One region of the Paenibacillus sp. FSL R7-0189 genome, then DNA from elsewhere that is predicted to be linked to it. Evidence: predicted binding sites of a transcription regulator. Region 1 holds the regulator's gene; each other region holds the start of a gene.
What was found. Region 1 encodes Rex, which represses fermentation and respiration genes when NADH is low (regulators of the CRP and FNR family bind a similar motif). Its sites were predicted from a motif close to TTGTGAAATATTTCACAA; they were not measured.
Positions count from the first base shown of each region.

Region 2: a site for Rex is predicted at 1,757-1,774, ahead of MKY63_RS29585 (DUF1641 domain-containing protein). Genes of this name have one in related genera too.
Region 3: a site for Rex is predicted at 4,083-4,100, ahead of MKY63_RS21620 (polymer-forming cytoskeletal protein). Genes of this name have one in related genera too.
Region 4: a site for Rex is predicted at 5,591-5,608, ahead of MKY63_RS25425 (cytochrome ubiquinol oxidase subunit I). Genes of this name have one in related genera too.

Region 1 covers NZ_CP150223.1:4,768,413-4,775,987, reverse strand. The annotation lists gene MKY63_RS20810 (3-hydroxyacyl-CoA dehydrogenase NAD-binding domain-containing protein) at 1-551, opposite strand, end outside; gene MKY63_RS20805 (AAA family ATPase) at 685-2,187, opposite strand; gene MKY63_RS20800 (hypothetical protein) at 2,180-2,722, opposite strand; gene MKY63_RS20795 (DUF5590 domain-containing protein) at 3,133-3,651, opposite strand; gene MKY63_RS20790 (amidohydrolase) at 3,824-5,125, opposite strand; gene MKY63_RS20785 (redox-sensing transcriptional repressor Rex) at 5,112-5,765, opposite strand; gene dinG (ATP-dependent DNA helicase DinG) at 5,896-7,575, opposite strand, start outside.
Region 2 covers NZ_CP150223.1:6,682,495-6,690,069, reverse strand. The annotation lists gene MKY63_RS29600 (nitroreductase family protein) at 24-641, opposite strand; gene MKY63_RS29595 (DUF2785 domain-containing protein) at 854-1,372, shown strand; gene MKY63_RS29590 (DUF2785 domain-containing protein) at 1,344-1,706, shown strand; gene MKY63_RS29585 (DUF1641 domain-containing protein) at 1,907-2,350, shown strand; gene MKY63_RS29580 (NAD(P)/FAD-dependent oxidoreductase) at 2,391-3,569, shown strand; gene MKY63_RS29575 (SGNH/GDSL hydrolase family protein) at 3,734-4,360, shown strand; gene MKY63_RS29570 (hypothetical protein) at 4,529-5,515, shown strand; gene map (type I methionyl aminopeptidase) at 5,548-6,294, shown strand; gene MKY63_RS29560 (hypothetical protein) at 6,491-7,575, opposite strand, start outside.
Region 3 covers NZ_CP150223.1:4,958,754-4,966,328, forward strand. The annotation lists gene MKY63_RS21605 (MFS transporter) at 1-1,223, opposite strand, end outside; gene MKY63_RS21610 (LacI family DNA-binding transcriptional regulator) at 1,272-2,183, opposite strand; gene MKY63_RS21615 (peptide ABC transporter substrate-binding protein) at 2,385-3,974, shown strand; gene MKY63_RS21620 (polymer-forming cytoskeletal protein) at 4,159-4,710, shown strand; gene MKY63_RS21625 (hypothetical protein) at 5,376-5,621, shown strand; gene MKY63_RS21630 (histidine phosphatase family protein) at 5,684-6,301, opposite strand; gene MKY63_RS21635 (LysR family transcriptional regulator) at 6,460-7,362, shown strand; gene MKY63_RS21640 (DinB family protein) at 7,423-7,575, shown strand, end outside.
Region 4 covers NZ_CP150223.1:5,800,495-5,808,069, reverse strand. The annotation lists gene MKY63_RS25450 (class I SAM-dependent methyltransferase) at 1-559, shown strand, start outside; gene MKY63_RS25445 (class I SAM-dependent methyltransferase) at 567-1,316, shown strand; gene MKY63_RS25440 (alpha/beta hydrolase) at 1,578-2,561, shown strand; gene MKY63_RS25435 (TetR/AcrR family transcriptional regulator) at 2,644-3,279, opposite strand; gene MKY63_RS25430 (hypothetical protein) at 3,360-5,207, shown strand; gene MKY63_RS25425 (cytochrome ubiquinol oxidase subunit I) at 5,773-7,137, shown strand; gene MKY63_RS25420 (cytochrome d ubiquinol oxidase subunit II) at 7,134-7,575, shown strand, end outside.

The sequences.
Region 1 (7,575 bases):
TCATAAATCATTACACCTTTTTTCTCAACAATTTCATCAACAAAGGATTTTGTATCTTCAAAAGTAGCATCTGAAGTTTTCAGACCGCGTACAATTTCAACAAGATCCACTTTAGCTACAGGGTATATGAAATGCATTCCGATCACGCGTTCCGGATACATTGTAGAACTTGCAAGTTCAGTCAAGCTAAGTGTTGACGTATTGCTGGCAAGAATAATGTGGTTTGGACATACTTGATCCAGTTGATTCAATATTTTTTTCTTTTCTTCTAAATCCTCAACGATTGTTTCGATAACCATGTCACAAGAGCTCAGCTCTGCGAAATGTGTCACTTTTTGAATGCGGCTAAGAATCAGCTTTTTCTCAGCTTGAGTGATCGCCCATTTCTCCAGTTGCTTATCTAGACTTGTCTCGATCATTTCGTAGGAGTAGTCCAGTTTCTCAGGGGTTTTCTCCACCAGCAATACATCCAGGCCCTTGGCTGCCAGCATTTCGGCAATCCCTTGTCCCATTGTGCCACCGCCGATGACACCAATTTTCTTGAAATTCATAAAAAAGTCTCCATCCTTTCAGGTATCTATACTTTTGTATTGTACCTTGTCTGTCGCAAAAATTTATAAAGCCCGACATATAATGATATCTTAGCATGCCTGAAAAGTAAAAAAAAATAACCAGCATAAATATTTATGCTGGTAAACGCACGCTGTCACGAAATTGACATCGAAATTGCTCTCCGGAGAGCACTTCTTCCTTCATTAAAATGTCAAGGGAGTAATCAAATACATTTCGTTGCTTTTCAAGGTGGTCGTGAGTACGTACTATCAACTCATCCAATATTTTACTGTTTTCCTTCATAAGTTCTTCAGTGGTAACCATTTCCAGCTTGGCGATACCCAACGAAGTCAATCCGGATTTCATCATGGTTTCGACAATATTCAGGGCCTGATCAAAATCGCCACGCGAACCTGTGCTTCGTCCGCCATAATACATTTCTTCTGCAGCCGCTCCACCAAGTGCGATCATAATCTGATCTTCTAAATAATCCTTGGTGTACAGATACTGCTCTTGCTGAGGATTGTGACGTACATAACCAAGGGCTTGCCCCCGCGGAGTCAGTGTAACCTGACTAACACTTCCCGGACGCAGCAGCTCAGCCATAATGGCATGTCCCAATTCATGGATTGCCACCCGCTTTTTCTCTTCGTGGTTAGTTTCTCTGTCCGTTTTTTCCCCCATCATAACCTTGTCAATCGCCATCGACAGATGCCGCTGCTCAACCTCTGTCAATTCCTCACGCATCATATAAATTGCTGCCTCATTCATAACACTTTCGAGCTGAGCACCGGAAAAACCATAGGCTTCTTCGGAAATTTTGTCGAGGTTCACATTTGCATGAAGCGGCTTATTTTTGGCATGCAATTCGAGAATCGATTTACGGCCTTTTTTATCAGGCATGTCGACTTGAATATGACGGTCAAACCGGCCAGGACGCAGCAATGCTGAATCAAGCATTTCTTTACGATTAGTGGCTGCTACCAGCAGAATGCGCGGCGTTTCGTTGTTATAGATCCCGTCCATCTCGGTCAACAGCTGATTCAAGGTCTGATCATATTCTCGCTGCTGTCCGCCTTCACGCTTACCGCCAATTACGTCAATTTCATCTATGAAAATAATAGCGCTTTGCTTGTTTTCCTTAAGGGCGCGGGTACGGGCATCCTTAAACAAATCGCGGATACGGCCGGCACCGACACCTACGTACATTTCTACAAACTCACTGCCTGATGCTGCCACAAATACAGAGTTCGTATAATGTGCTGCTGCTCTAGCCATAAGGGTCTTACCTGTTCCTGGAGGGCCTGTAAGCAGAATCCCTTTCAAAGGCCGAATCCCGAATTTGCTGATTTCCTCATGCCGGATCAAAAAATCCAACGCTTCACGAAGCTCCTGCTTTGCATTGTCTTGCCCGCCAATTTCTTCAAAAGTGAGCTTTGAAGGTCCATCCTTCTTGCGTTTCTTCCCGGCACCTGCATTTACCGCAAGTCCGCCTCTTAAATGAGCAATGATAAGTAAAGCCGTGAGCATCCCAGCAGCAATTACAATCGGGAATATATTAATGCCTAGAAAAGCCATAAAAATAAACAAGACAGGAACAAATCCGATTAGAATTTCTTTAAGGTATTTAGGCATTATTCCATACCCCCAATGTCGCAGGTTTACGCGGCAAAATAATAAATTTGCTTTCTTTTCCATTACTCAAGCTTACATAGACATTATTGTCGTCAATTTCTGTTGAGGCTATCACATTTTTATATTGCGGATATTGCGCTTTGAGTCCATCAAGTTCTGTGGGTATAAGTGTATATTTACGGCTCTCCATGGCTTCAGCTACAGAGAACATCGCTTTATCCCAGTATTCATCCAGCAGTTCACTGGAGTTCTGTTCTACATCAAGTTTCAGTGTACGTCCATCAATCATCGATTTTCCTTCTTTGGAGACGTACTGAACCAGTTCACGTAATTTCGTGCCTGGCTGGAGATCAAGTTTCAAAGTGACCTCATTGCGGTTAATACTGATATGAGAATTATTGACGCCCTCATATTGAGATACAATCTTCTGAAGTGGTTCCTGCATTGCAAACTGACGATACAAAAAGAAGCCACCAAACAATAGAGTAGCCGACAGTAGAGACGTTATCAGCACAGGTACAAGACGTAATTTCAAGAAACGTCCTCCTCTCAAAGATGACAAAATATAAAGCTCATTATAATAATCTATAGCTATTTGAGAGCTCATCAGAGAGACTGAAGTCTCTTATTGCTGTTCTAATTACAAGTAGTAGTATATCACAGGTGTATATACTAATTTCAAAATAAATGTGAATATATTTAAAATTTAATTTTTTAAAAATTTCCATCAATACCAAATATATTCCTCACTTTCGACAAAACCGGCCTTGATTTTTAATCAATCGGCTTATTTTTGTATGTGAATTTAAAAGAATATTCGGTGATAACTACCCATTCAGTATATCACTTAGTATATCACTTTTGTACATCAAATAAATGTAAACAAGCGAACTTATAATAAGTTCGCTTGTTTACTATGCCACCCTTAATTTCCTTATGTTCGGCTTAACTTTTAGGTAAACTGTAACCTTCACCCATTCGGGACCCATCCGAAAACCGATAAAATTGATAATAATACCGACCGCTCTGTTTATAAAAAAGCTGCCAAGCATACTCTCCGTTATATACTCCCGGCAGCAAGCGTTCAATCGTTATGTCCGGAAGATCAGCTTTGATAATGCCGCGTATTTGGGCTTCCGAGGTTCCTTTACTTAGTTCCTCAGCAAACACTGCGTCGTCGCCTTCAGCAAATTTTCCATCTACCGTAAAGCGGACCCAGACCATAAGAGCAGTCCCGGCTTCATTTTTTCCTGTTAAAACCCAGTACACTGCATTTTCATCCCAAACCGATTTTTGTGCTTTGGTTACCTCTGTTAGACCCGCTCTGGTTTTGGCAACATCCTTAGCGATATCACGCTCGTTCCATTGATCTTTCATAATATAGGCATAGAACTGGATAAGTCCAAACCCCAGGAGCAGAATCAGAACTGACCCCAGGAGGATCCATTTTTTCCTTTTCTTCAAGGTACAGCTCCCTTTCTAGTAATATATCTTTTTTGATTATATAACACACCTGCGTGTTTATCCAAAATTTCATAATTTTCTAGCTTTCCCAGTCTTAAAAATGCACAAAAGGCCGCAACTTTTGCTAAAAGCAAAAAGTCGCAGCCTATTATTTATTCGTTATTCTCCAGACTTAACGCTTCAATAAACCTTCGAAGGCTTCTTGCGCTTTACGCCGGATAGCTTCCTCATCCAGGGTTAAGCATTGTCCATGCTTGATGACCTGTTTACCATTCACCCACACATGCTCAACATCCTTAGCGCTAGCAGAGTAAACTGCATGAGACAACAGATCTGTGTGTGGCAGCAAATGCGGCTGATCGATATCAATAGCAATGAAATCAGCTTTCATCCCTACAGCAAGTCTGCCTACATTATTTAAAAAGATGGACTGCGCGCCATATTCTGTAGCCATACGCAGAGCTTCTGGAGCAGGGACAGCCGTTGGATCACCGCTGACACCCTTATGAATGAGAGCTGCAAGCCGCATCTCTTCAAACATATCCAAGTTATTGTTACTTGCCGCGCCATCCGTGCCAAGAGACACCTTCACACCAGCTTTTAGAAGATCAGTAACCCGAGCCACTCCGCTAGCCAGCTTCAAATTACTGCCCGGATTATGAGATACACCCACATTATGGCGAGCCAAGATCTCAATCTCTTCATCATTTAAATGAACACCATGTGCAACTATCGAGGGACGTGTGAACATTCCAAGCTTCTCTAAGTGAGCTACAGGACGCAACCCGTAATCCGCCACATTTTGTTCCACTTCACGTTTCGTTTCGGACATATGCGTATGCATCGGTAAATCCAGATCATGCGCTGCCTGCACGAACTTAACCAGGAAGGCAGGAGGGCAAGTATAAGGGGCGTGTGGCGAGATCATAGTAGTAATTCTACCGTCAGCCTTTCCATGCCAGTTACGGGCAAAAGAAATCGCTTCCGCAAGCTTGTGATTCTGTACATCCTCTGGACATAACCCGATCACACCACGCATCAATACGGAACGGATACCTGATAACTCAGCTACCTCGGCTACTCGGTCCATATGATCATACATATCGAGGAAGGTCGTAGTTCCACCCTTCAGCATTTCCAATACAGATAAGGAGGTTCCCCAGTATACATCATCACCGGTGAACTTTTCCTCCATCGGCCACATTTTCTCCTGAAGCCACACTTGTAGCGCTAAATCATCTCCATATCCACGCAGCAAAGACATCGCCGCATGACCATGTGTGTTTACAAGTCCAGGCATGAACAGCAGACGGCTGCCATCAACCACTTGCACTCCAGCTTCCATCTGAGGCTCTTCTTTTCCTATGTAAGTGATTAAATCATCTTCAATAGTCATATATCCACTCAGAACCGGCTCATCCGTTCCCGGAGTCAGAAAATACCCGCCCTTAATTATCGTTTTATTGTTGTTCATGTTCGCTTTCTTCCTTTCCATCCCGCAAGTAATAAGCAAGACTTTGCAGATCAGTTGTAAAATCAGCTGCATGCACCCGGATATTCGGTGGTGTCTTCAGAATCACAGGGGCAAAGTTCAAAATCGCTTCAATCCCAGAAGAAATGAGGATATCTGCTACATTTTGAGCTTCTGAATCAGGTACGGTAATAATGGCAATGCGAATACCTTGCTCACGAATTGTGCTGCCTAGTTCATCCATCGGTTGCACAGTAAGGGAGTTGATCTTACGTCCAACCTTAGGAGCGTACGAATCAAATATAGCCGTGATTTTCATAGTATCTTTGAGATATGCATTGTAATTAGACAAGGCATGTCCGAGATTACCTGCTCCAACTAAAGCTACATTAAGCTGTTGATCCAGCTTCAGGATATGACGGATTTTCTCAATAAGATACGTTACATCATAGCCGATACCTTTTCTGCCGAAGTCACCAAAATATGCTAAATCCTTACGAATCTGTGCGGGATTAAGATCAAGCTTTTGCCCAAGTTCCTGAGAGGAAACTGTTAATATTTCGCGATTCTGGAGATCATTCAAAAAACGCAAGTACACAGGCAGTCTGCGAACAACGGCTTCTGATATTTTATCCGATTTCATATTTTCCCTCCTAAAAATAGTAATGTTCTTGTGAAAATCCATATTCAAACGTCTACCTCTCCTTATTAAGGACGGTACTGTAACACACCGCCCTTAAGGATAAGGAGGAGCTAAACTGAAGACGAGCGTTTTAAGAAGCGCCGCCATCCTCTAGCCATTCCGCTATGCGAGGGACCATTTGATCAGTAAGCATATGCTCCATTTTGGGACCAGGCAATGAATAAAGGAAATACTTCCCGTAATGAGATTCAATAACCCTCGTATCATAAACAATAACTATTCCGCGATCCTGCGCCGTGCGAACCAGTCTTCCGAATCCCTGCTTAAAACGAATAACCGCTTGAGGAACAGATAATTTCATGAACGGATTCTTCTTCTGGGCCTGCAATAACTCAGACTTCGCTTCCGCCAACGGGTGATTCGGCGGTTGAAACGGAAGTCTCACGATGGCCAGGCAAGTCAGTGCTTCACCTGGAATATCTACACCTTCCCAGAAGCTGCTCGTCCCCAGCAGAACGGATGCTGCACTGTCCTGAAAGCGGCGGATCAGCTTGCTCCGGCTGCCACCTTCCACGCCTTGACCAAGCACCGTAATCTCTTGTGAGGCTAAAGCCTCTTTAAGCGGATCATATACCTGACGCAGCATTTTATAAGAAGTAAACAGAACCAGCATCCGCCCACGTGTTGTTTTAGCAGCTTCCGATAATGACTGTACGAGTGTATCGACAAATCGAGCATCGCCCACACTCCCCTTCACACTAGGAAAATCACGCGGTATAACTAGCAGTGCCTGCTCGCGATACTTAAAGGGGGATGGAAGGAGTGAGGTCATTAGACGTCCCTCTTCCGCAGCTTCGTTAAGTCCGAGATTATCAATCATAAATTGAAAAGATTTATCTACAGACAGCGTCGCCGAGGTAAGCACGATGCTTTTTTTCTTATCGAAGAACAACTCTTTAAGCTGGCTGCTAACATCCACAGGGACGGCATACAGCTGTAGTGATTTGCTGCGGTAATTTCCATTTGCCTCCAGCCAATATACTACATTATCGTCATTCAGCCCCATAAAGAATCTTACTTGCTCACGGATGGAAGCCAAATCCTTAAATAAACCGCTAATATCAGTAACAAGACTGTCTGCTGAGGATTGGCTTTCCTGGTCACGCATCTCGTTAAGCATTTTATCACCCTTACGGATGATATCGCTTAACGTCAGATTCATAGTGTTCTCTAGCGCAACTAATTCATCCCAATCCTTCGGCTTACGGGCGGGAAGCAACCGCATAACCAGTTGTCCCGCTTCCCCCGCCCCTGCATCACTGCGTTCCGGCAAAAGGCTGAACAGCTTGTCGCTGAGTGCATCCCAGGTTTCTTTGACGGTAAGCAGATCCGGGTAAATCCGATCGATGACTCCGCTCCATTCTGAAGCCTCTTCACTGCCTGACGACTGTAATATCTGGCGCAGAGCAGGAAGCTGTCCGTTTCGGCTATCTTTATACAGTCGCGATAACGTGTGTGCCACAGTGAAATGCTTCATATGCATGCCAAGATGTTTACCAGCCACATCTTCTAAATGATGTGCTTCATCAATGACAAGATGCTCGTAAGCCGGAAGCAGCTGGTGCCCAGCCTTAACATCTGCGAATAGCTTAGAGTGGTTTGTAATGACCACGTCAGCAATCCCAGCTTCATGCTTAGCCCTATGATAATAACATTTGCGGAACCACGGACAAGAACGGCCCAGACAGGAATCGGTATCGCTTGCCACCGTCTCCCAGAAATCACCGCCCCGGCCGCTTAAATTCAGCTC
Region 2 (7,575 bases), 1.9 Mb from region 1:
GGAACGTTTTGCTGTATCTATAATCAGATGAACTCAACGAATTCGTTGACTGGCTTACGGTAGCCGCGGGGTCTGATTTTATGTTTTTTGTCTTTGCCGATCGTGATCAGCATAACAGGTACCATATGATCCGGCAGATTCAAGGTGGATTGGATAACATCAGCATCGAAGCCGATCATCGGGCAGGTATCCCAGCCTTTATCTTTGGCGATCAGCATAAAGTGCATGGCCGAGAGAGAGGCATTACGTATTGCTTCATCTCTTTGAAAAGCATCCTTATCAATGTAAGCATTGTTAATCATCTCTATTTGCTCATCATATTCCTCTTGTGACATCGCTCCTAAAGCTTTAAGCCCGCCATAGATTTCTGGAGCCTGCTGATAAGCATGCTTATCTCCTAGCACTACAATAACTGCTGAAGCAGTATGGATTTTATATTGGCCGTAAGCCGCTTCGCGAATTTCTTCTTTTAAGCTCTCGTTAGATATCACTTTGTAATTTGTATGCTGTAGATTATAGGCCGATGGTGCCAATCTGGCGTAAGAGAACATTTCCTCTAATTCATTCTGAGGGATGGTGACCCCTTCCACAAAATTCATAGCGGATCTGCGGGACTGAATCAAGTCTGTAAAAGCGCTCATAAGTATTCCTCCGTTGTGTATGTGTTCGGTTGTAAAATATAAACACCTGATATTTGTAAATGTACTAACTAAATGTTACTAACTCAAAATAACACAGCCTATAAAATTCGTCAATGATAAAATTTATTGAAGTTAATCTTGAATACCCTGTTGTCAAAAAATAGGACATAAATTAGGATATTAGGATATGTAAAAACACGGTGAATGAAAGGGTGGATAAATTGATTAATAGTAGAGAACGATTGATGATAGATTTACAAAGAATCGAAGAGAATGACTACGAGCTTAGAAGTGGACAGGACATAAAGGATTATGTGAAGTTGATGCTTGAGCATTTAGGAGATCCCGAGCCTGTGCTGCGTGATGAATTGATTTATTCCACATTCTACAAATGGATTAATGAGAAACATTGGTTTAATGATGCGGAGCTTCGTGAACTGCTGTGGATACTCCTTGACGAGCAGCATCTATTTTATCACATTGGGAACAAAGAAGATCAGACGGTGTATACAAGAACATTTTCTGTATTGGTTGTTGCTCTTATTCTCCAGCGGCATAGGGAAAAGGCTATATTGGATAGCTCTGAATTTACAAAGGTGAAGCAGGGTTTAATTCGTTATTATAAGGAAGAACGGGATTTAAGAGGTTATATGGAAAAAGAAGGCTGGGCACACGCAGCAGCACATGGCGCAGACGCCTTGGATGAGCTGGTTTTTATGCTCGGAGAGTGATGCCGAGGTGCGGGAAGAGGTTCTGACAGTTGTTCAAAAGATGCTTTATAACGATCAATACATATTCAGGGAGGAAGAAGATGAACGGATTGCTACTATTATAGTTACAATCATCGATCATCATTTACTTCCACAGCAGTCTATAACCGATTGGATTCTCAACTTGGCGCAATGTGGCAGTTGGCCTAGAAGCCACAGCCAGTACGTTACTCGAATAAATACAAAGAACTTCCTGCGTTCTCTTTATTTCAGGTTACTTCTAACAGAGAAGAATATGGACATTGTGGATGTTTTATTGAAAACTGAGAAGAATTTGAATGAATTTGTACATTAATTCACTCAAACGGTTTTAATTAACACTGGTAATTTAAATAATTTATTATAATGTAATAAAAATCACAAAATTTTATGGAAATTCAAAAACTTTGTGACATTTATAACTTGATAAGTGCTATAATAGAAATATGGCGTTAAAAGTTCTTATGTTTTTCATTACTATTAAGCAGCAAAGCTTATTGCAGAGGAGATTTGGATATGTCAGAATCAATCACTCAAACACAACCTGAACAAGAATCACCAAAAGTAGCTGTTAGCAAGGAACAAATGGATGTTCTAGAGCAGCTCTTGAAACCAGAAGTTCAGGAATCATTAACAGTCTTGGTGGAACAGCTGCCAAAATTAACTGAGCTTGTTGGCGTGCTTACAAAGTCCTATGACTTTGTGCAAACTGTCGCAGCGGATGATGTCTTGAAAAGTGATACGGTAAGTGCAATTAAAGAACTTGCTGAACCTGTAGTGCATTCCGCGAAGAATATGGCAGCTACAGTGATCGAAGCAAAAGATCGTGCGAATGAAAGTAACGAAGTTATTGGTCTTTTTGGTCTTATGAAGTTGTTGAAAGATCCGCAAGCGCAAAAGCTTTTCCGTTTCGTAAATGCATACCTTCAAGTTGCTGGAGAACGCAGTAAGCAGAAATAATCATTTTCATATCTTATTCGTAAGGGACGGAGGAAACATCATGTCTAAACATATTGTCATTCTAGGAGCAGGTTATGGTGGTCTACTAAGCGCCTTAACCGTACGCAAGTATCTCAAAAAAGATGAAGCTAAAATTACTGTAGTTAATCAGTATCCTACCCACCAAATCATCACAGAATTGCATCGTCTTGCAGCAGGTAGTGTTGCAGAGGGTGCTGTTGCTATGCCTCTAACTAAGCTTTTCGCAGGTAAAGATATTGACCTGAAAATCGCGAAGGTTAATTCATTTTCTGTGGAGAACAAACAAATTGTTCTTTCTGATGGTGTGACACTAACTTATGACGCGCTTGTTGTAGGTCTTGGCAGCACTACAGCTTATTTTGGCATTCCAGGGCTTGAACAATACAGTATGGTATTGAAATCAGCTGCAGATGCTAACAAAATTCATCAACATATTGAGGATCGTATTCGTGAATATGCGAAATCGAAAAATGAAGCAGATGCAAACATCCTGATCGGTGGCGGCGGCTTAACCGGCGTTGAGCTTGTTGGTGAAATCGCGGATGTATTGCCTACACTTACTAAAAAATATGGCGTTGATCCTAAAGAAATTAAGCTTATGCTCGTTGAAGCAGGTCCTAAAATCCTTCCAGTATTGCCAGATGCATTGATCGAACGTGCTGTAGCAAGCTTGGAAAAACGTGGTGTTCAATTCTTGACAGGTCTTCCTGTTACGAATGTAGAAGGCAATGCGATTGACTTGAAAGACGGTCAAAAAATTATTGCTAACACGTTTGTATGGACTGGTGGCGTACAAGGAAATCCACTCATCGGCGAATCCGGTCTTGAAGTTAACCGCGGTCGTGCAACGGTGAATGAGTTCTTGCAATCCACTTCCCACAAAGATGTATTCGTTGCTGGTGACAGCGCTGTGGTCTTTGCAGAAGATGGACGTCCATACCCTCCAACTGCTCAAATCGCTTGGCAAATGGGTGAATTGATCGGATACAATCTGTATGCCTTCTTGAAAAATAAATCGTTTGAAAGCTTTAGCCCAATCAACTCTGGTACGCTTGCTAGCTTAGGCCGTAAAGACGGTGTAGCCATCGTTGGTGCAAGTTCTACTCCGTTAAAAGGCTTGCCTGCAACTCTGATGAAGGAAGCAAGTAATATTCGTTACTTGTCCCACATTAAAGGATTGTTCAGCCTAGCTTACTAATATAGTTTAACCCTAAACCCTGCTCGAATCTGAGCGGGGTTTTTGTTATTGTTTTTTTAGTGAAATGTTTGCATTATTGATGTTTCGTAGTAGGCTGTATTCATTGTATTTGATATAATAGATTGGGTTATATTAACAGAGGTAGTTAGAGGAGGATTTCATTTATGATATTCCAACAAAACGATGTCATTCTGTTTCAAGGTGACAGCATAACAGACTGGGGACGTAATCATGAAGACGCTTCATCGCTTGGAGTGGGTTATGCAATGATGGTCGCCGCTCGTCTGGGGTATTTATATCCAGAGAAGAATCTTACTTTTATTAACCGTGGCATTGGTGGCAACCGTATTGTTGATTTACAGGGGCGTTGGGATAAGGATTGCCTGGATTTGAAGCCGACTTGGGTGTCCATTTATATTGGAATTAACGACACTTGGCGCCGTTTTGATTCTGGTGAAGAAACCACTCCCGAGCAGTTTGAAGCTTCATATCGGGACCTGATTAAACGCACTCAGAAATCTTTGGATGCTAAATTAGTTCTTATAGAGCCTTTTGTTTTGCCTGTACCGGAAGATCGTAGAACTTGGCGTCAGGATCTTGATCCTAAAATTCATATTGTCCGCGAGCTGGCACGTGAATATGGGGCGCCGCTGGTTCCGCTAGATGGACTTTTTGCAGCGGCCTCCGTAAAAGCAGAACCGGCTTACTGGGCATATGATGGAGTACATCCTACTCCTGCAGGTCATGCACTTATTGCGGATGCTTGGCTCAAAACGATGGGAGCAATCTAATCAATTGTCATTTTAAGACTAGAACCACGCTTTAATAAGCAGGTTGTAGTCTTTTTTTAATCGCGTGTTAGTAAAGTCGTTTTTATATATTTATAGACACTGTTATAATTGGAATATGCTTATGTATTGGAGGCGATTCGCATTAGGCGGTTAATATGGATAGCACCTTTGTTATTGGTCGTAGTGTTAAGCGGATGTAAAAGTGATTTGGGCTTCATCAATGCCAGATGGATCGAAGGCGTGTCGTTGACACCCGTGGCAACTAGTGATCAGAAACAAGCGGATCGTCCTTTGCACTCAGAGAGCTTAACGCTAAAGGATTCTGTTTTGATCAAGACGCTTGCGGAGGCTATGAACAAGAGTAAAAAATTTTCTGATGATCTGGATTGGGGTCCGGAATTTGAAATGAAGCTTGTTTATGGGGACGGCTATTCGGAAGACTATTACATAGCGCTTGGAGATCAACTTGGACATGAAGGGATGTTTACTACAGCGGAGAACAGCAGTCAGGGCTACACGATTCCTGTGAAAAACTCTGACCAGTTAAGAAAGCTCATTTATGGAACAATCGATACGGAGAACATTGAACAGGCAGACCCTGTGGAGACTTCTGTCGAGGTAACAGGTCCAGTAACCCTATCACATAATGAACTGTCTCCGGTCACAGGCAGAGCGGGATTTTTAAATCTGCAACTGCTAGAGGGGACATATAGCGAAGATTGGACTACACCCAGTCCGTTAACGGGAAGAAACTGGAGTGGCCGATTTAGACTAGTTGTGACTGATGAACAAGGGAAAACGCTGAGTAGCTATCCGTTAAATGATCAATTTGCCCAGACCTTTAATGATTTTTTCCAGCTTCAGTTTGAGGATTATAATGGAGATGGTGATCCCGATTTTACGATCGGACAATATGGAACGAGTAACGGTTATTTCTATAAGCTTTTTACACTCAGAAGAAATAACGTGATAGAAGAACTGCCTATTAAACCTGAAAATCAGCTGTTTATCAGCAGTCCTGAGCGGTATTCCATAAAGCTGGATAAAGTTGATGAGCATAGCTTCAAGAGAAGTTACTACGATAACGCAGCAGGCAAACAAGTGGAAGATACTTTTCAGTGGGTAGGGAGTGCATTTCAGAGGCTGGACAATTGATTAATTCATGAAGTGAGAGGAATGTGTGTTGGATGACAAGTGATACGGTACAAGATTTAGAAGGGTTAAAAGCTATTGGAAAAGTGGTGGGCCACACCATCGCCGAGATGAAAAAGAAAGTAACCCCTGGGATGACGACTGCGGAGTTGGATCTTATTGGAGCTGAGATTCTGGAAAGCTTCGGAGCATCCTCAGCCCCGAAGATAACTTATAATTTCCCGGGCAGCACCTGCATCAGTGTGAACGAAGAGGTTGCTCATGGTATTCCGGGTCCGAGAGTGATTAATGCCGGCGATTTGATCAACATTGATGTCTCTGCTGAGCTGAATGAGTATTATGGGGATGCTGGCGTTTCTTTTCAACTGCCGCCCTATAACGATGATATTCTGCGTTTATGCCGGAGTACTGAGGAAACCATGATGAGTGTGATCAATCATCTGCGGGCAGGGATGAAGGTTAACGAGATCGGCAGAATGATGGAACTTGAAGCTCGCAAACGCGGTTATAGAGTGGTGCGTAATCTGTGCAGCCATGGAATTGGCAAATCACTGCATGAGAAGCCTTTTGAAATTCTACCCTTCTATAATCCAAGAGTGACCACAGTACTGAAGGAAGGACAAGTAATTACAGTAGAGCCTTTCCTCTCGACTGGAGCGGACTATGTTGAGCAGCAATCGGATGGCTGGACGCTAAGTGTTGTAGATAACGGTCGGGTAGCGCAGTTTGAACATACGATTATCGTGACTAAAGGTGAGCCTATTATTCTGACTAGTGTGTAAGCCCGAATAGCGACTTAAAGGGGTGGAGGATGGAGGGGGATATGAGCAAAAGCCCTTACCCGGACCCTCCGTTCCTTCCATGTCGTTAACGAAGTTGTTATTAGCCGTGATAAGTGGCAATGCGGTAAATACTTTAAAGAGACCTGTCTATTTGACAAGTCTCCTTTTTTCTAGGATGAGGCGTTACGCTTATATCCTATATTTGGCATAAATTATCGATGTTTTTTTCAATGGAATGATAAAACAGGTCTTCCGCATGAAGGACATAGGCCATGTATTCTTCCATCTGGTCAGTAAGTGTAAATTCATTCATGATATACTGCCTGGTCATAACATTCCTTAAAAGTTCCCATTGTTCGATGCTTTGCCGAGCACAATGAATGACATCGCTGAGAGCATTAGGATTTGCTAAGGAATTCAGCAGCAACAGCAATACTTTTTTCCTATCTGAATGACGGGTGAGCGTCGTCCGGGTTAAAGAGTAAAGGTCATGGGGGCGGTTTGAAATCTTTGTATTGAGGATGAAACGTCCACTTGCAAACAGATTGTTCAGTTCCTGGATGGCTGATCGTCCGATATATTCCAGGCGGCCTTCGGTACAAGAGGGCGGCTTATAATAATTCGATAGTGCGGTTCTTAAAATGAGCGTGGCTCGGGCTGGCAATTCAGCAAGCTCATCTTGATTAGGATGCACTGTGAAACAGGAAAACTGCCGATTGTAGGCATCCATAAACGAAGTTTTGGCATCTTGACCGATATTTTTGTTATGCGGATAAGGCTTGAAATACTCTTTGTTGTAATTTATATAATTGTCCAAGAAATAAAAATCAGTTGCCGTCTGCCCTAGGATCAAAAATATATGCCCATCCACAATATGATCTGTTTCCAGAGCCGGGTTTAATTCAAATGTTCTATAAAAGGGGACTCGTTTCATTAACGTATTGACAAATACGACTTCGTTATTTGCTAACAGTGTCTCTATCGTCTGGATGGCTGCCTCTGCATTGTTGCTAAAAGTATGTTTATTAGCGACTGTTATATAATCCTCGGGATCTTTGATCTCGTTCAAGCTTAATTCAAACTGGTCACTGTCAGTATGGGTAACTAATTTCAGATTAAAATCATCTAAAAACATCTTGTACAATACGCTAGAGTCATTGACATACCTCTTTAGCATGAAAAAAATATTACGGGTATAGCAGTTTCCCAGTGACTGTACCTCTGCAATAGGCTCCCCTGCAGAATTATAGTAATATTCCATTTCTAACGTCTGCAACGTCT
Region 3 (7,575 bases), 190 kb from region 1:
AAGGCAAACAGCAGCAGTAAGACTCCGATTGAACCCATGACAGGACCAGGGCTGAAGAGATCAGACAAGAACGAGACAGCAGTAAGACCAATGGATGGGGCTACACTCATGATAGAACCTAATACACCGAACACCCTACCCTGGATGTCTTCTGAAACTTCCAGCCTAAGGATTGTATTAATCAGCAACGTGGAGAATGAGAACATGAAGCCAATCACAAGAATGATAGGAATGGCAATCGCAGCGGAAGTGACGAATGATAACAGGAGGTACAGGGGACCGAGACATAGCAGTCCAGTCATAATAAGGAAACCTCTGTTTTTCAATTTGGAGCCAAGCAGCAAGATCAGTCCGGACCCGATCATATAACCAAGTGGAATACAGGCTTCAATAAGTCCAAACTGAAAGGGAGTGGAATCCCACACTTTGACGGCCATAACCTGCGTCAACATCAGGGAGGGGACAAAAAATAAGGTTAAGGTAGGAAGCATAATCATAACGGCGCGTGCGAAAGGATACCTCCTAATATAGCGAATTCCATCAACCAGATCCTGTGTGAATTTCCGTTCTTTCTTGGGTGCGTTATTTAATTGAGTTGGCAAAGGAAGGGAGCGAACTGCTAAAACGAGCAGAAAGGAGAGGAAAAATGTAGCTCCATCAAATAAAATAGCGTCGGCTGCTCCAAAACTCGCTACGAAAATCCCACCGGCTGAATAACCAATAGTCCGGCAGATGTTTTCAGACAAGTTCAACAATCCTACCGCTTTTTGTAGATGTTCTTTACCAACAACAGTAGTGATAGAAGCTTGGTATGCCGGGGACTGGAATAAAGCTGAAACGGTCGTAAGACCCGTCAGTATAGCGACTATAATGAACGATGTAGAGGGCAGGGAAATGGCTAAAGCAAGTGTCACTACGAGTCCGCAACTTATCAGATCGGTGATCAGCATGAGGGTTCGACGATTGACCCTATCCGCAAAAGTTCCCCCTATCGATCCAAGTAAAGAACTGAGCACTAAATTGATTATCGTGATGATGGCAATCATTTTGGCGCTGCCGGTCGTTTGCAGTACCCATAAACTTAAAGCAATACTATGAAAAGTGTTACCGAATAAGGAAATGGAGTACGAACTGAGTAGCAGCAGGAATCTCCGATTTCTCCAAAGAGAGGGATGAGCTTGAACAGCAGGGGGAACTTGTTTCACTAATACAGGACCAGACATAAGTTATGCTCCCTTCAACTTAAACGCTTAAGTGAATAGACAAAAAAATTATTCTACAAAATAACAATTATTTTCTTGTGCGGAGTAGTCAGAATGATGCAATAATTTGTCCATTAGTTCAAATGCAGTAGCCGCTTTATCCCCTGTGAAAATGAATTTATGAACGTCATCGCCTAATATTTCCGGACAATTGCAGGTGCAAAGAACAGAGAGTTGTTCGAACCTCCCGTTTTTTTCAACGTAACTTCCAATAAACTCATTAATGACAATGGCCTCTTTATAGCCCCCCTCCTGTAAGAATGTATTTAATTCCTCCAAATTGACAACGGTAAATATCGCTTCTTCAGGTAATGGAATACTGTCCTGAATAAAGCGGGTGAGGAAAGAGTTATTGAAGCTCTCCATAATTAAACATACCTGTGAAAGGTCCTGTGGTTTTACCTTTTGTAGAGCTGCTCGATAGTTGAAAAGGACCTGCTTAAAGAGTTTATCTTCAATCATGCTGTCGATCAGAATCAAAGGAATTCCTTCTACAAAATGCTTGGAGATCGAATAAAAGGCTTCCTCGCGCACATCGATTAGAAATACAGCCTCCAGCTTTCTTTCTACGATAATATCCAAAGAAGGCTGATCAACATCAAGTGAATATAGCAGCGTATGGTAACCAGCATTTGTTAACCGTTGTTCCAAGGCATGTATAAATGAGAACTGGGCATGGAGCTTCCAGTGTGGTGTATGGGCTGAGGTGTTAACAAGCACACCTACCAATCCTGTTTTCTGATTCGCAAGTGAACGTGCCGCCAGATTGGGTATGTAGTGTAGTTCCTCGGCAAGCTGAAGAATCTGCTGGCGCGTTTTCTCAGGAATGGTTTGGTTGCCGACACGATTCAGAACATAGCTCACTGTTGCGACGGAGACATTGGCACGAAGTGCGATGTCCTTCATGGTTGTCTTTTTCACCAGTAAATAGCTCCCTTATCCTTGTGATATTTTCTAAAGATTAACATTCTGATCCCAAAGCGTCAATGGGAAGTGAGTGTGCAGTTAGATGACCCTGCTAGGTTCTAGAAATGGAAGAATTACGGTGAAATTAATCTATCGGAATCAATAGATTCCATGTTATTCTAGTTAATAAAAATAATAGAAATAGGGGAAGTGTCGATGAAAAAATTGCTCCATGTTCTCTTTGTTTTAGTATTACTAATAGGTTTAAATGTAAGTGAAGGGAACACTGCATCTGCTGTACAGGCTAAACAGGTGTTGCGTATTGGTTTTGATTATATTCCTGTAGATCTAGATCCTGCCTCTTCCACAGATAGTAGTACGACTACGGTCATTAAAGGGATATTTGAGGGATTGGTGCGTTTGAATGATGCGGGAGAGGCGGTTCCCGGGATAGCCAAGTCGTGGACAGTCTCCAAGGATGGGAAAACATACACGTTCTCCTTGCGGCCGAGCGCAAAATGGAGTAATCAGCAGCAGGTTAAGGCTTCAGATTTTGAGTATGCATGGAAACAAGCGCTTGCACCTCAGTCTATGAATAGCTATGCATTCAAAATGTTCATAATTGCTAACGCAGAGAATTATCATAAAGGGAAGCTAAAGGAGTCTTCGAAAGTGGGTGTGAAAGCGTTAAATAACGATACACTCCAAGTGACTTTGAATGAAAAAACTTCACATTTCCCGCAGCTTCTCGCGGAAAGTATTTACATGCCAATTAATGCGCAAGTCGCGAAAGCAGATAAGAATTGGGCGTACAATATTAAAACTATGGTTACTAATGGCCCTTTTAAACTGCAACAGTGGGATGAAAATTCGATTCATCTAATTAAAAATCCAAACTATTATGCGGCGCAAGAAATTCGTTTCTCAGAGGTGCATCTACTTCGGCCTAAAGCTGGAACACCTTCGCCAACTATGGCCTACTTAAACAATGAAGTTGACTGGGTAGGGGCAAAAGATGAGCTGATAGATAAGGCTTCTTTAAATTCTGTATTCCCTCAGGAGTTATATGCTTTGCCGTATGCTTCTACATATTATTATCAGTTCAATCTAAGCAAAGCACCTTTCAAAAATCTGAAGATACGTAAAGCATTAGCCATGGCAGCTAACCGAGAATCTATCGGCTATGGTACACCTGCTTACGGTTTTATTCCTCGGAGTATTCGTGGTTCCAAGTTGAATTTTAGATCAGAGATTATTGATACACGGTATTTCAAAGAGGATGTAATACAGGCTAAGAAATTACTTCAGGAAGGTTTGAAGGAAGAGGGCTTAACTCAGCTTCCTAGTTTTTCGATTATTATAAATGAAGGTCATGAAGAAATTGCAGAAGCCGTTATTAACAGCTGGAACAAAAATCTGGGCATTACAGTAGGCTTTGAGGTTCAACCCTGGGAAGATCTGCTTGATAATCGTCTTAAGCTGAATTATACAATGGCAAAAGCGGCTTGGGCAGCCGACTATAACGATCCATCGACTTTTTTAGATTATTTCACATCTTGGAGCAGCGATAATGATTCGGGCTGGAGCAGTGCACTTTATGATAGTTATATTAAACAAGCTAGGCTTACATTAGACACTAGCGAACGAAACAAGCTTTATGCAAAAGCTGAAAAAATGCTCATTGACCAAATGGTCATCCTTCCGCTGTATTATTTTTATGCTGATGTTTTGCATAAACCTAACATTAAAAAAGTAAGTGTAGAGTATGATGGTTCCATATCTTTTTCAAGAGGGTATTTAATCTAAAAAATTATAGTAATAAAGACTATGAGGATACTTCCGCAGTTATTGGGAGTGTCCTTTTTGTATGGAATTAATCACCTTTGTGAAACCGCTTCAGATAACGACACAATATTGTGAAAATTTTCACCTGTTTATTAAAAATTTTAATATATAATTAATTTATAATCAAAAACAAGGGGGATTTAAAATGAAGTTATTTAAAATGATGTTAGTAGCAGGCGTCTCGGTTGCAGTCTTGTCTGGTTGTGGTGCGAATAATAATAATGCAACTAATTCAGCGGCTACTACGGCTCCAGCTACAGAGCAAACGGATGCAGTTACTACAGCTTCAATCGTAAATCAAGCAGATGCGTTTACCAAGGCTGTAAGTAAAGATGGAAACTGGATTATTGCCATTCTAAATGATGTGACCATTGCCCAAGATGTTGTTGTTGAAGGCGAATTCCATGATAAAGGGGCCGCAGACGGCGACATCTACCGTAAGATTGCTCTTTATGCCCAAGACGCTGATCACAAAGTTACTGCCAATTACACACTCACTGTACCTAAGTTAACCGTACAAAGTGAAAATTTGCGAGTTCAAGGCGGAACCATTAAAGGTGATGTTTATGTAGAAGCGAACGGATTTAACCTGCATGAAACCTCGACTATTGATGGAAATCTTTACTTCGCAAACGAAGATGTGAAAGCAACTGCAGGGATTGAAGGTAAAGTGACTGGGGCAACTGAAGTTAAATAAGTTAGTGATGATTTCGATTAGGTAGAAGTAGAAGGACTAAATAGATAGAATTATCCGGATAGGATAGGCAAAAGGAATCAGTAATGAATGGGCTGACTCATAATGGACTACACCCCATCTAGTTACCATATGAGAGCCAACGGCTTCGAAGTAACAAGTAATGGAGTATTGAAGCAGTGAATTATTGGAGTATGAAGTAATGGAGTATGAAGTAATGGAGTATGAAACATTGAAGTGTACAGTAGATGGTTTTAACTGTATTTTGTACAACTAAAATGCTCAAAACGCCCGGCCAATGAAAATAGCTGTATTTTGTACATCTATTTTACTGATTTAATACTCTATAGGCTATTTCTCTAGTTTTTAATTGTATAGAATACACTTAAAGTTAGAATTAGCCCTTGTGGATTATAGATTGCAGTTATCTTACAGATATATCAAGATAGTGCGCTACAACGGAGTGGTTATCCGAAAGCTACGAATGATTAAGCTTAGCTCATAACCTATCAAGCAAATCACAACAGACCCAAAACACCAGTCAGCGAACCTCCAATAACGGAGAATTGCTGCCTGGTTGTTTTTTTGTGGATGATGAATATATGAACTATTGTTGATTTTCTTCCTATTGACTTATAATATTACTACCACTACTAGGAGGAACACATATGTCTAAGGAGTATTCGCGCACATATATTGAGAGCGTAAAGCTTGAAATGTTAAATAGGTTGGGATTAAAGCAGGTGTTCTTCAAGGAGCAAATAGGGGACAGCCTAATTTTTGAAGCTGTGGGCTTTGATAAAGGGGCAAAACACCGCTTTTGCGTTAGACCAAAGACGAAAACGATTGATGAATTCATTTCAGGCAAATGGATGAAGGTCCGCAGTTTTATAATCAAAAGTGTGGATATTTAATGTTGAACGCTAAAAAGGTAGCCCCGTTAATCGGAGTTACCTTTTTATTTTTTGACCCATAGTCATTGATAATGTGAAGTATCTCCATACAGATCGATGGTTGTATTGTTATCAGTTAGGGTTACTTTACATAATGCAGTAGAGAGAATATCCGGTAACTCCCCTATTTCCTGCAATGATTTATTGAGAAAATAAGCCATAATGACTTTTAAAGTCATCCGATGGGTGACGATGAGCACTTCTAGCCCTACGTTATCGTTTATGATGCGCTCCATTGTCGGCACTACTCTTTGTTCAAGCTGCTTGTAAGTTTCACCTGAGGTTAGAGGAATATATAGATCGGGTCTGGTGAAAAAATGGGAATATTGTAAAGGGGATTCTAGTTGTATCTGATCCGTATTCATTCCTTCCCAGCTCCCCATGTTAATTTCCATTAAAGAAACTTGCTGATGAATAGGTAAACTCCGCTTTCCCCGTAAAATCTGTGCAGTATGCAATGCTCTTGGACTAGTACTAGAATAAATTGCGCCTAAGTTTTCTACTTGCAAACGATCTCTCAACCATTCCGCCTGCTGTTCGCCCAAGGCTGTAAGCGCAGAATTTTGATGGCCTTGCATTCGTTTTTGTAAATTCCATTCTGTTTGCCCGTGGCGGGTTAAGTATAATACTGTCTTTGTCATTAACAAAACCTCCCTTATGAATAGTTGTAAGTATAAAAGAAATAAATATAAATAAACAATATATAATAGTTAACATCCATAATGTATAGTTATAGTAAAATGACTGAGGATAAGCGGCGAATACAGATATTATTTTATGAAGTGAGGAAGAGATCACGATGAACTATCATGTATTAAAATTGTTTTATTACGTTGCGATCACAGGTAGTGTGACCAAAGCCTCTGAACGTTTGCATATCAGTCAACCCGCTATATCAGCGCAAATCCGTAAGTTTGAACGGGAGAATCATATTTTATTATTTGAAATTAAAGGAAAGAGGATGGTGCCCACCCCTTTAGGAAAAAGGTTAATCGAACCTCTTGAGAAGTTTTTTGCCATGGGTGATCAAGTCCAGCAAATCATTGAAGACTATCACAAATTTCCTGAGGGGAATCTGCGGATTGCAGGTAATTATTTGGCGACAAGCATCCTCATTCCCCGGTGGGCGTCATTATTTAAACAATCTTTTCCGGAAGTTAACATTCAGATCACTACTACTAATTCTCATGGAGTCATGGAAAAATTGAATAATTTTGAAGCAGACGTGGCGATTTACAGTGATATGGAGTTTCCTTCGCATAATACAGGAGTGTTCGAACATCGGGAGTTATATAGGGACGAGTATGTATTCGTGGTTTCTTCCCATCATCCTTATGCCAATCAGCAGGTTAGCTTTGAAGAAGTGATGTCTGAAGCATTTATTATGAGAGAAGAGGGCAGTGCAGCCAGAGAGCGGCTTGTCCGGTTGTGTGAAGAAAGAAGTGTACAGCAACCAACGATTGGGCTTCAATTTAATGGAGTGAATGAAGTTATTCAAGCTGTGATTGCCGGTTATGGAATTAGTTATGTATCCGCTTTGTTGGCGAAACCTTATCTTGATCAGGGAACATTAGCTAATGTAGCAGTAGAAAATGTAGTCTCCAAGCATTCGATATGGATGGGTTACAGAAAGAAGGAACTTCAAGAAAGCTATATGCAGTCGTTTATTACGCTCGTTATGAAACAATTAAGTTTAAAATAATATTAGGAAATTAAAGATAAGCTTATGGTAAACTATGGATAAAAGTTAGGAGGGGTCATAATGGATCAAATCATATTCAAACAACTTAAGTTTGTGCGTAGTGTTACTGTGCGTGCTGTCGAGGGACTATCTGAGGAAATTTTAGATAGTATTCCAGAAGGTTTTAATAACAATATCCGCTGGAACTTGGGACATATTTATTTGGTGCAAGAG
Region 4 (7,575 bases), 1.0 Mb from region 1:
GATGGGTCATCTGCCTACAGCGGTGGATGCCTCTCAGGGAATGATAGATAGAGCTTCACGAAATTTTGAGAGTTATGGATACAAAGTTCCAGCTTATGTCGCTGATGCTGCCGACTTGCATATGGAGCTAGAGAATAGCTTTGATGCAGTGGTCTGCAGGGATGTAGTATGGACGCTGCCTGATCCACAGAGGGCTTATGCTGAATGGTACCGGATTCTAAAACCGGGCGGGACTCTGATTATTTTTGACGGCAACTATTTATATAAAGAGAGCAAGACTGTATTCCGTAAACTTTGGTATGCTTTGTCCTGGACGCTGATTCTGCTCACAGAACAAAGAATCCGCCAGCGAAGCAGTCAAGATAAAAGCCTGCTAAGCGAGTTGCCATTTGTTAATGTATTACGGCCTGAAGCTGACGAGACAGCGCTGAAACAGGCCGGGTTCCGAACCATAGATGTTCACCGAAACTTTATCCCTGCCCGTGCGATGCCGCTAGATTATTTGAAATACGGTTACCAGAATGTAAACCGGTTCATGATACTTGCCAAGAAGGAGTGAATGATAAATGGGTATACAACAAGAGGTGGAAATGTATTGGGAAGGCGAAGCTGAGCTGTACAGCGAAGGCATTCAGAAGGAACTGAACGGATTCCAGCGGGAGGCCTGGCTGAAGCTTATCCTCGCTAACGCACCACAGAAGGAAAGATTGCAGGTTCTAGATATTGGCTGCGGGCCTGGCTTCTTCTCTGTGATTCTCTCAAGTGCCGGGCATCTGGTTACTGCGATCGATTGTACCGACAATATGCTGGAAGAAGCACGTTCCCACTCCAGTCGGGAAGGTGTCACCGTTACTTTCCGCAAGATGGATTCGCACAAGCTTGACTTTGCTGCGGAGAATTTCGATCTGATCGTGTGCCGCAATGTTACCTGGAGCCTTACCGATCCGCAGTCAGCTTACAAAGAGTGGAAAAGAGTACTTAAGCCTGGGGGACGGCTACTGGTTTTTGATGCCAACTGGAATCGCCATCTCTGGGACGAAGAGATGCAGCAAAAGCGAGTAGAGGATCAGAAAGTCTATGTAGATAAGGGCTTTGGTGAGCTCCCGCATCATAAGGACATAGAGGAGACAGACCGTCTGAGTCTTGTATTGCCACTGACCAGAGAGTGGCGTCCCGAATGGGATATACGGACTCTCAAGGAAGAAGGATTCACCACTATTTTTGCTGAAGAGAATTTGAACGCCAAAGTACTGGATGAGAAACAGCAAGTCTTAAACCGGTCAACACCGATGTTCATGATTTGTGCTGAAAAATAATATAATAGTGAGAACCTACACATAATTAAATGAAGTAACAATAAAAAGCAGCGATCCTCTAAATGAGAGGCGCTGCTTTTTGAGTAAAGGACAAGAACATTATTTCATTTCCGATTTGATGTTGATCTAAAACCTCTTTTTTGGCTTGTTCATATTCCGTTCATATTGTCGTCACGAAGAGTACATCTTGATTGATTACACTTTGAATATGTCGTCAAGGCGGCACTTCAGATACAGGGACAAGGAAGGGAAGAGATCAACGTGGCAAATAAGGTGGAAATAAAAACAACTGGGACTAAGAGCCACAAGAAACGGAACCTATGGTTAAAAATAATCGGAGGTATTGTAGGGGCGCTAGTGTTGTTCATGGGCATCGTTTTTATCGTTGATGCAATCAGCGACGGGGTAGAGAAAAAGAAAATCGAATCGTATGGCCAGTATGTCAATGTGGATGGGAAAAAGATGAATGTGCTTATTCAAGGCAGCGGAGAACAAACGGTTGTACTCCTACCAGGACAAGGAACCCCGACGCCTGCTCTTGATTTCAAATTACTGATCGATGAAATTACCCCTAATTATAAAGTCGTAGTGGTCGAGCCTTTCGGTTATGGTTTGAGCGATGAAACCGAGAAGGAAAGAACTACGGAAAATATAGTAAGTGAGGTTCACGAAGCTTTGCAGCAGCTGGGTGTAGAGCGTTACATTCTAATGGGACATTCCATCGCGGGACTTTACGGAGCGACCTATGTGAACACATATCCGGATGAAGTTCTTGCTTTTGTCGGCATCGATAGCAGCGTTCCCAATCAACCCGGAATGGATGTCAAATTACCTTTGAAAGCCATGCAATTTCTTCAAAAATCAGGTCTAATGAGATTGGTCCAAAAAGTGAGCGGAGATCCGTATGAATCGCTTGCATTCGATGAGCATACCAAAGAACAAATGCGTTTGATTTCGAATCAAGTCGCGACCAATCCAACGTTGATGAATGAACTGAGCCACCTCGGTTCCAATTTCAAAAATGGAGAAAAAATCACAATGCCAAATGACTTGCCGTTGCTTCTCTTCGTTCAATCGAATAACGAGCACAATAAACAGTGGATTCCGCTGCATGAGGAGCAAGTCAAACAATCCGCACAGGGCAAAATGATCCCAATGGAAGGTTCACATTATCTGCATCATACAAAATATAAAGAAATCGCTGAGGCATTCAAAGAGTACATGAAACAAATTCAAATTCAATAGTAGGGTTGATAATTAAACTGCGGAGCCGAACTTGGTTCCGTGGTTTCTTTGTTTTTTCATTTATAAACACGATTTTTAAACCTTATTCCTGGGACATTGGAGTATGGTATACCTCAAGACAAATTTTGGTCATTTCGTCAATGGATTTTGCAAAGTCTGATTGTATCCATTTAAGGAGAACATTATAGAGGGCCCCTGCTTTAAAGTATATTCGGTACACATTCTCGTCGCTTTTGTCATGAGCAGTAGAAAGCATCATTTCATTCAAGCAATCCAGAATTACATGATCAAATTTTGCACTTTGAAGTGCTTTGTAGATGTTCCGCTGCTGAAAAATAACTTCAAAAAGCACTTTGATAAATTTTTGAGGTTCTTTAGCTTTGCCTGTTAATTCATTGGTGTAAGGTAAGAGTTTTTGATTAATTTCGAAAATAAGCGAATCGACCAAATCCACCAGGATCTCTTGCTTGGAGGAATAGTTGTTGTAATAGGCCGTTCGAGAAACCCCTGCGCGTTTCACAATATCGGTGATGGTGATTTTACTAAAAGACTGTTCCTGGATCAAGAAGACTAATGCCGTGCAGATGGCTTCTCTTGTCAAACGGTTAGTTTCTTTATTGGAACGATGCTGAGAGGTATTTGGACTGTATAATTCATGATTTGAGATGACATTTCCCCTCCGTTTGTACATTCTGATGTTCGTTTCATTGTTTTTCATGAGTCTTTTCAATATGCTAAAACCATAAGGCATTACAAATGTAATGTCAAAATAATCGTTAGTTAAAATGGGAGGGCGTCATGTTAGAAATCTTATATAGACGATTGTCAGCGGTCCTGCTTTTGATCCTAGCACTCTGTGCTACGGTATTCATTGGCAAAGAAACGGTAATCTCGATCGTGACCATTATCTTTTTGTTAGCAGAATTAGGCATCTCTTTTTTACTTTTAAAGAAACGTGAGAAGGTACATGTGGTTTTTATTAGTGTGATGGTGGCAGAAGGGCTATTCTTACTAACAAGAGAATTTTGGCTGCTTGCGCTTTCTATCCTGCTGCTGATCGTAGCGGGCATATGTAGAGGACTCTTTGGGCAATCGGGGAGCAGAAGAGTCACTCCGTTTCTAGCCGTTCGTAAAGTGTTATTCAGCATTACTGCACTTATCGTTACTGCACTTTGGGGGATTGGAATCTATGCAAAACCTATTACAACACCTGTGGCATTATCAGCTGATGCGGCTATGACGATCGATGAACGTAAATTGGATTCTGCAGCAATGATGCTGAAAGATATTGAAGTAATGAATTCTTTTGGAAGCCGTACAACCGGCTCTGAGGGTCACAATCAGTTTATTGCTTGGCTGGAGCAGCAGGTAACGGATATGGGGCTGCAAGTATATCGTGATCGCTATACTTTTGACCGATGGGAAGAAAAGAACAGTGCTTTAATGATTGATCAGCAGGCAATTCATGTCTCTTCAGCTTTTCCCTATTCCGGGGAAACTGACGAAAAAGGTGTGACAGGGGAGCTGGTGTATACGAAGCGTGGTGAATATGGCCAGGCCAGTGGAAAAATTGCTGTCATTGAAATTGAGAATTTTAGAAATTTTCCAAGTGGGATCGTTATGAATATGCGGGCTTCATCTCCAATGGACAACCAAATTGCCCCAAATGAAGGCGATCTGGTCCTCACTACAGCTTTAAAAGAAGCTAAATTGGAGCAAGCGACGGAAATGGGCGTAAAAGCTGTTGTTTTAGTCTGGAAAGGGGTATCTGACGATAAGGTTGAAGAGCAATATGTGCCTTTTACCACCGATTATGCAGGAATCCCTGCAATCTGGGTTAATGAAACGGAAGGGAAAAAGGTGATCAGCGCAGCTCAGGAGCATAAAGAAGGTACGGTTATTTTAGAAGCGGAAATTCAAAAAGATGCCCCAACAGAATCCTTTTATGTGAAAATTGACGGTAAGAATAAAGACGAAGCGATTATCGTAAATACCCATACGGATGGGATAAATGTAGTGGAGGAGAATGGCGCTGTGGGCATGCTGTCTATGATTCGTTACTTACAGCAGGAGCAGCCGGAACGTACGATGATTTTCGCTTTTGTGACAGGACATTTTAGATTACCGGAGTTCAAAGGGTCCTCTCAGGCAACTTCCACCTGGATGGAGGGGCATCGAGAGCTGTGGGATGGCAAGAATGGTCATTTAAAAGCTGTAGCTGGAATTACGGTTGAGCATTTAGGCAGCATGGAGTGGAAGGACGATGATACGGGTCATTATGGTCCAACTGGACAAATAAGTACAGAATATACGTATGCAGGCAATGAAATGATGGCAGCCATTTGGCTGAAGGCTATTGAAAAGACAGATAGCACACGTACTGTATTATTGCGTGGACATAACAAGTTTGAGTTTGGAGAGAGTCAGCCCTTATTTGAAGCAGGGATACCGGTGATTGGATTCATTCCAATGCCCGACTATCTGCTCGTGGATAGTGACAACAGAGAGATGGACAAATTTGATGCAAAGCTAATGCATACGCAAATTGTATCGTTGCTGAAAGCGGTCAAGCTAGTGGACGGAACGGAGACGACTAAACTCGGGAAGTCAGATGGGTATTCTTTTTTCTACGGTCGTACTAAATGATGGTGGCAGTTCAAGATTTGTCATGACGAAGATGAAATTAGCTTGAATTCAAAAACACTGATGATTTAAGTCAGTGTTTTTTTGTTGCAAAAAGGGGGTATATTACGGCTTAAAATGGGAAAATTTCGTTTTTTTGTTAGCATCAAAGTAGGAGGAAACTTGTGACATCACATATACGCTAATCAATCAATAGCTCCTTCGGGTGCTTTTTGTGTTATTCACTGAGTTGTTAGAAAGATTTGTCCCTTTCTTGAACGTTTAGGGATTAAGAGATGTCGATGATTGAAATACTTAAAATTTAAGATAAGATAACTTTAATTATTAGGCCACGTTATTAATTTGACTGCTCAGTAACAGGTAAATCAGGTTCGCCAACTCTTGCTTTGTGAAATATTTCTCTTTTTACATAGCAAAGAACGAGGAATGTCATACTAAAACGAACAGGAAACGATGTCGCTGAGCCTTGCTAAACCTGATATTGAATGCAGCCTACAGTTAGCGGGCCTAATCATAAGTATCAACTTAAGACGAAAAATGAACAGAGTTTTGAAGGGAGCAGTAAAGAATGGCAATTGATACGGTGCTATGGAGCAGGCTAGTGACAGGCTTGACTCTCGGGTTCCACGTTATTTTTGCGACGATTGGCGTCGGTATACCGCTAATGATCGCTATAGCAGAGTTTATCGGGATTCGGAAGAAGGACCCCCATTATACACTTATGGCAAAGCGGTGGTCTCGAGGATTTGTCATTTCTGTGGCGGTTGGTGTCGTGACCGGTACAGCGATTTCACTACAGCTGGCCCTGGTATGGCCGAATTTTATGAAACTGGCTGGGAATGTCATTGCACTTCCGTTATTCATGGAGGTGTTCGCGTTCTTTTTTGAAGCTATCTTCTTGGGCATTTATTTGTATACGTGGGATCGCTTCAAAAATCCGTATATCCATTGGCTGCTGACGATTCCGATTGTCGCCGGGGCAGGCATGTCTGCCGTTTTTATTACGACGGTGAACGGATTCATGAACCAGCCTGAGGGCTTTGTCATGGAAGCAGGCCAATTCACAGCGATTAACCCGGTGCAAGCGATGCTGAATACGGCGACGTTCTCCAAAGTGTTCCATGTATTAAGCTCGGCCTATTTGACAGGAGCTGCCTTGTTAGCCGGGATTGCAGCCTTCGCGATGCTGAGAAAAGGTGTGTCCGCATACCACAAAAAATCTTTAAATCTCATGATGGCGGTTGTTTTACTATTCGGTTTGCTGAACACGTTAGCCGGTGATGTGTCCGCCAAGTTTTTGGCCGAGCATCAGCCAGAGAAGCTTGCAGCGGCAGAGTGGCATTTTGAGACGAGCAGCAGTGTGGATTTGGTACTATTGGGATGGCTGAATGCAGAGCATGAAGTTCTAGGGGCTCTTCATCTGCCGAAGCTGCTCAGCTTCCTGGCCTTTGGTGACTTTAATGCAGAGGTGACGGGGCTCGAGGAATTCCCCAAGGAAGAATGGCCACCGCTTCTCGTTCATTATCTGTTTGATTTAATGGTCGGAATTGGATTTACTCTGCTCGCGATTTCGTTTCTATATTTTCTGTTTGTGTTCTGGAAAAAGCGTAATGAGCTTAACAAATGGATGCTTCGCATCATCGCACTGAGCGCCCCTCTCGCTTTTCTGGCTGTTGAGCTGGGATGGTTTTATGCGGAGGTTGGCCGACAGCCGTGGATTATCCGTGGATATATGCGTGTTGAGGAGGCGGCCACGTCTTCACCGAATGTAAGAATTATATTCTTCGCCTTATTGCTCTTGTACATCGTACTCGGCAGTATGTGTGTAATCGTGCTAAGACGCTTGTTCAACAATAATCCGGCAGAAGCTGAGATGGAGAAATGGATGAAGGATCATCCTAATCAATCTGCGGAAAAGGGGGGCACTGAATGATGTGTTACGAATTGATTGGCATCTCGGTGCTCTGGCTGTTTTTGTACGGCTATTTAATTATAGCTTCCATTGATTTCGGAGCGGGCTTCTTCGCCTTTTATGCACGTTTAACGAAGCAGGATCATCTCATTAATCGTCTGATTTCCCGATATTTATCACCCGTATGGGAGATTACAAATGTATTTTTTATCTTTTTCTATATTGGCATCGTCGGATTTTTTCCGGACACAGCCTATTATTATGGCTCCGCGTTACTTGTTCCGGGAAGCATTGCAGTGATTCTTCTTGCGATTCGCGGTTCATTCTATGCTTTTGAAAATTACGGTTCCAAGAAAAACATAGTATATCTTTTTTTGTACGGAGCTACAGGTTTGCTTATTCCAGCATCGTTGTCAGTGGCGCTAACTTTGTCTGAAGGCGGCTTTATCGTGAAGCAGG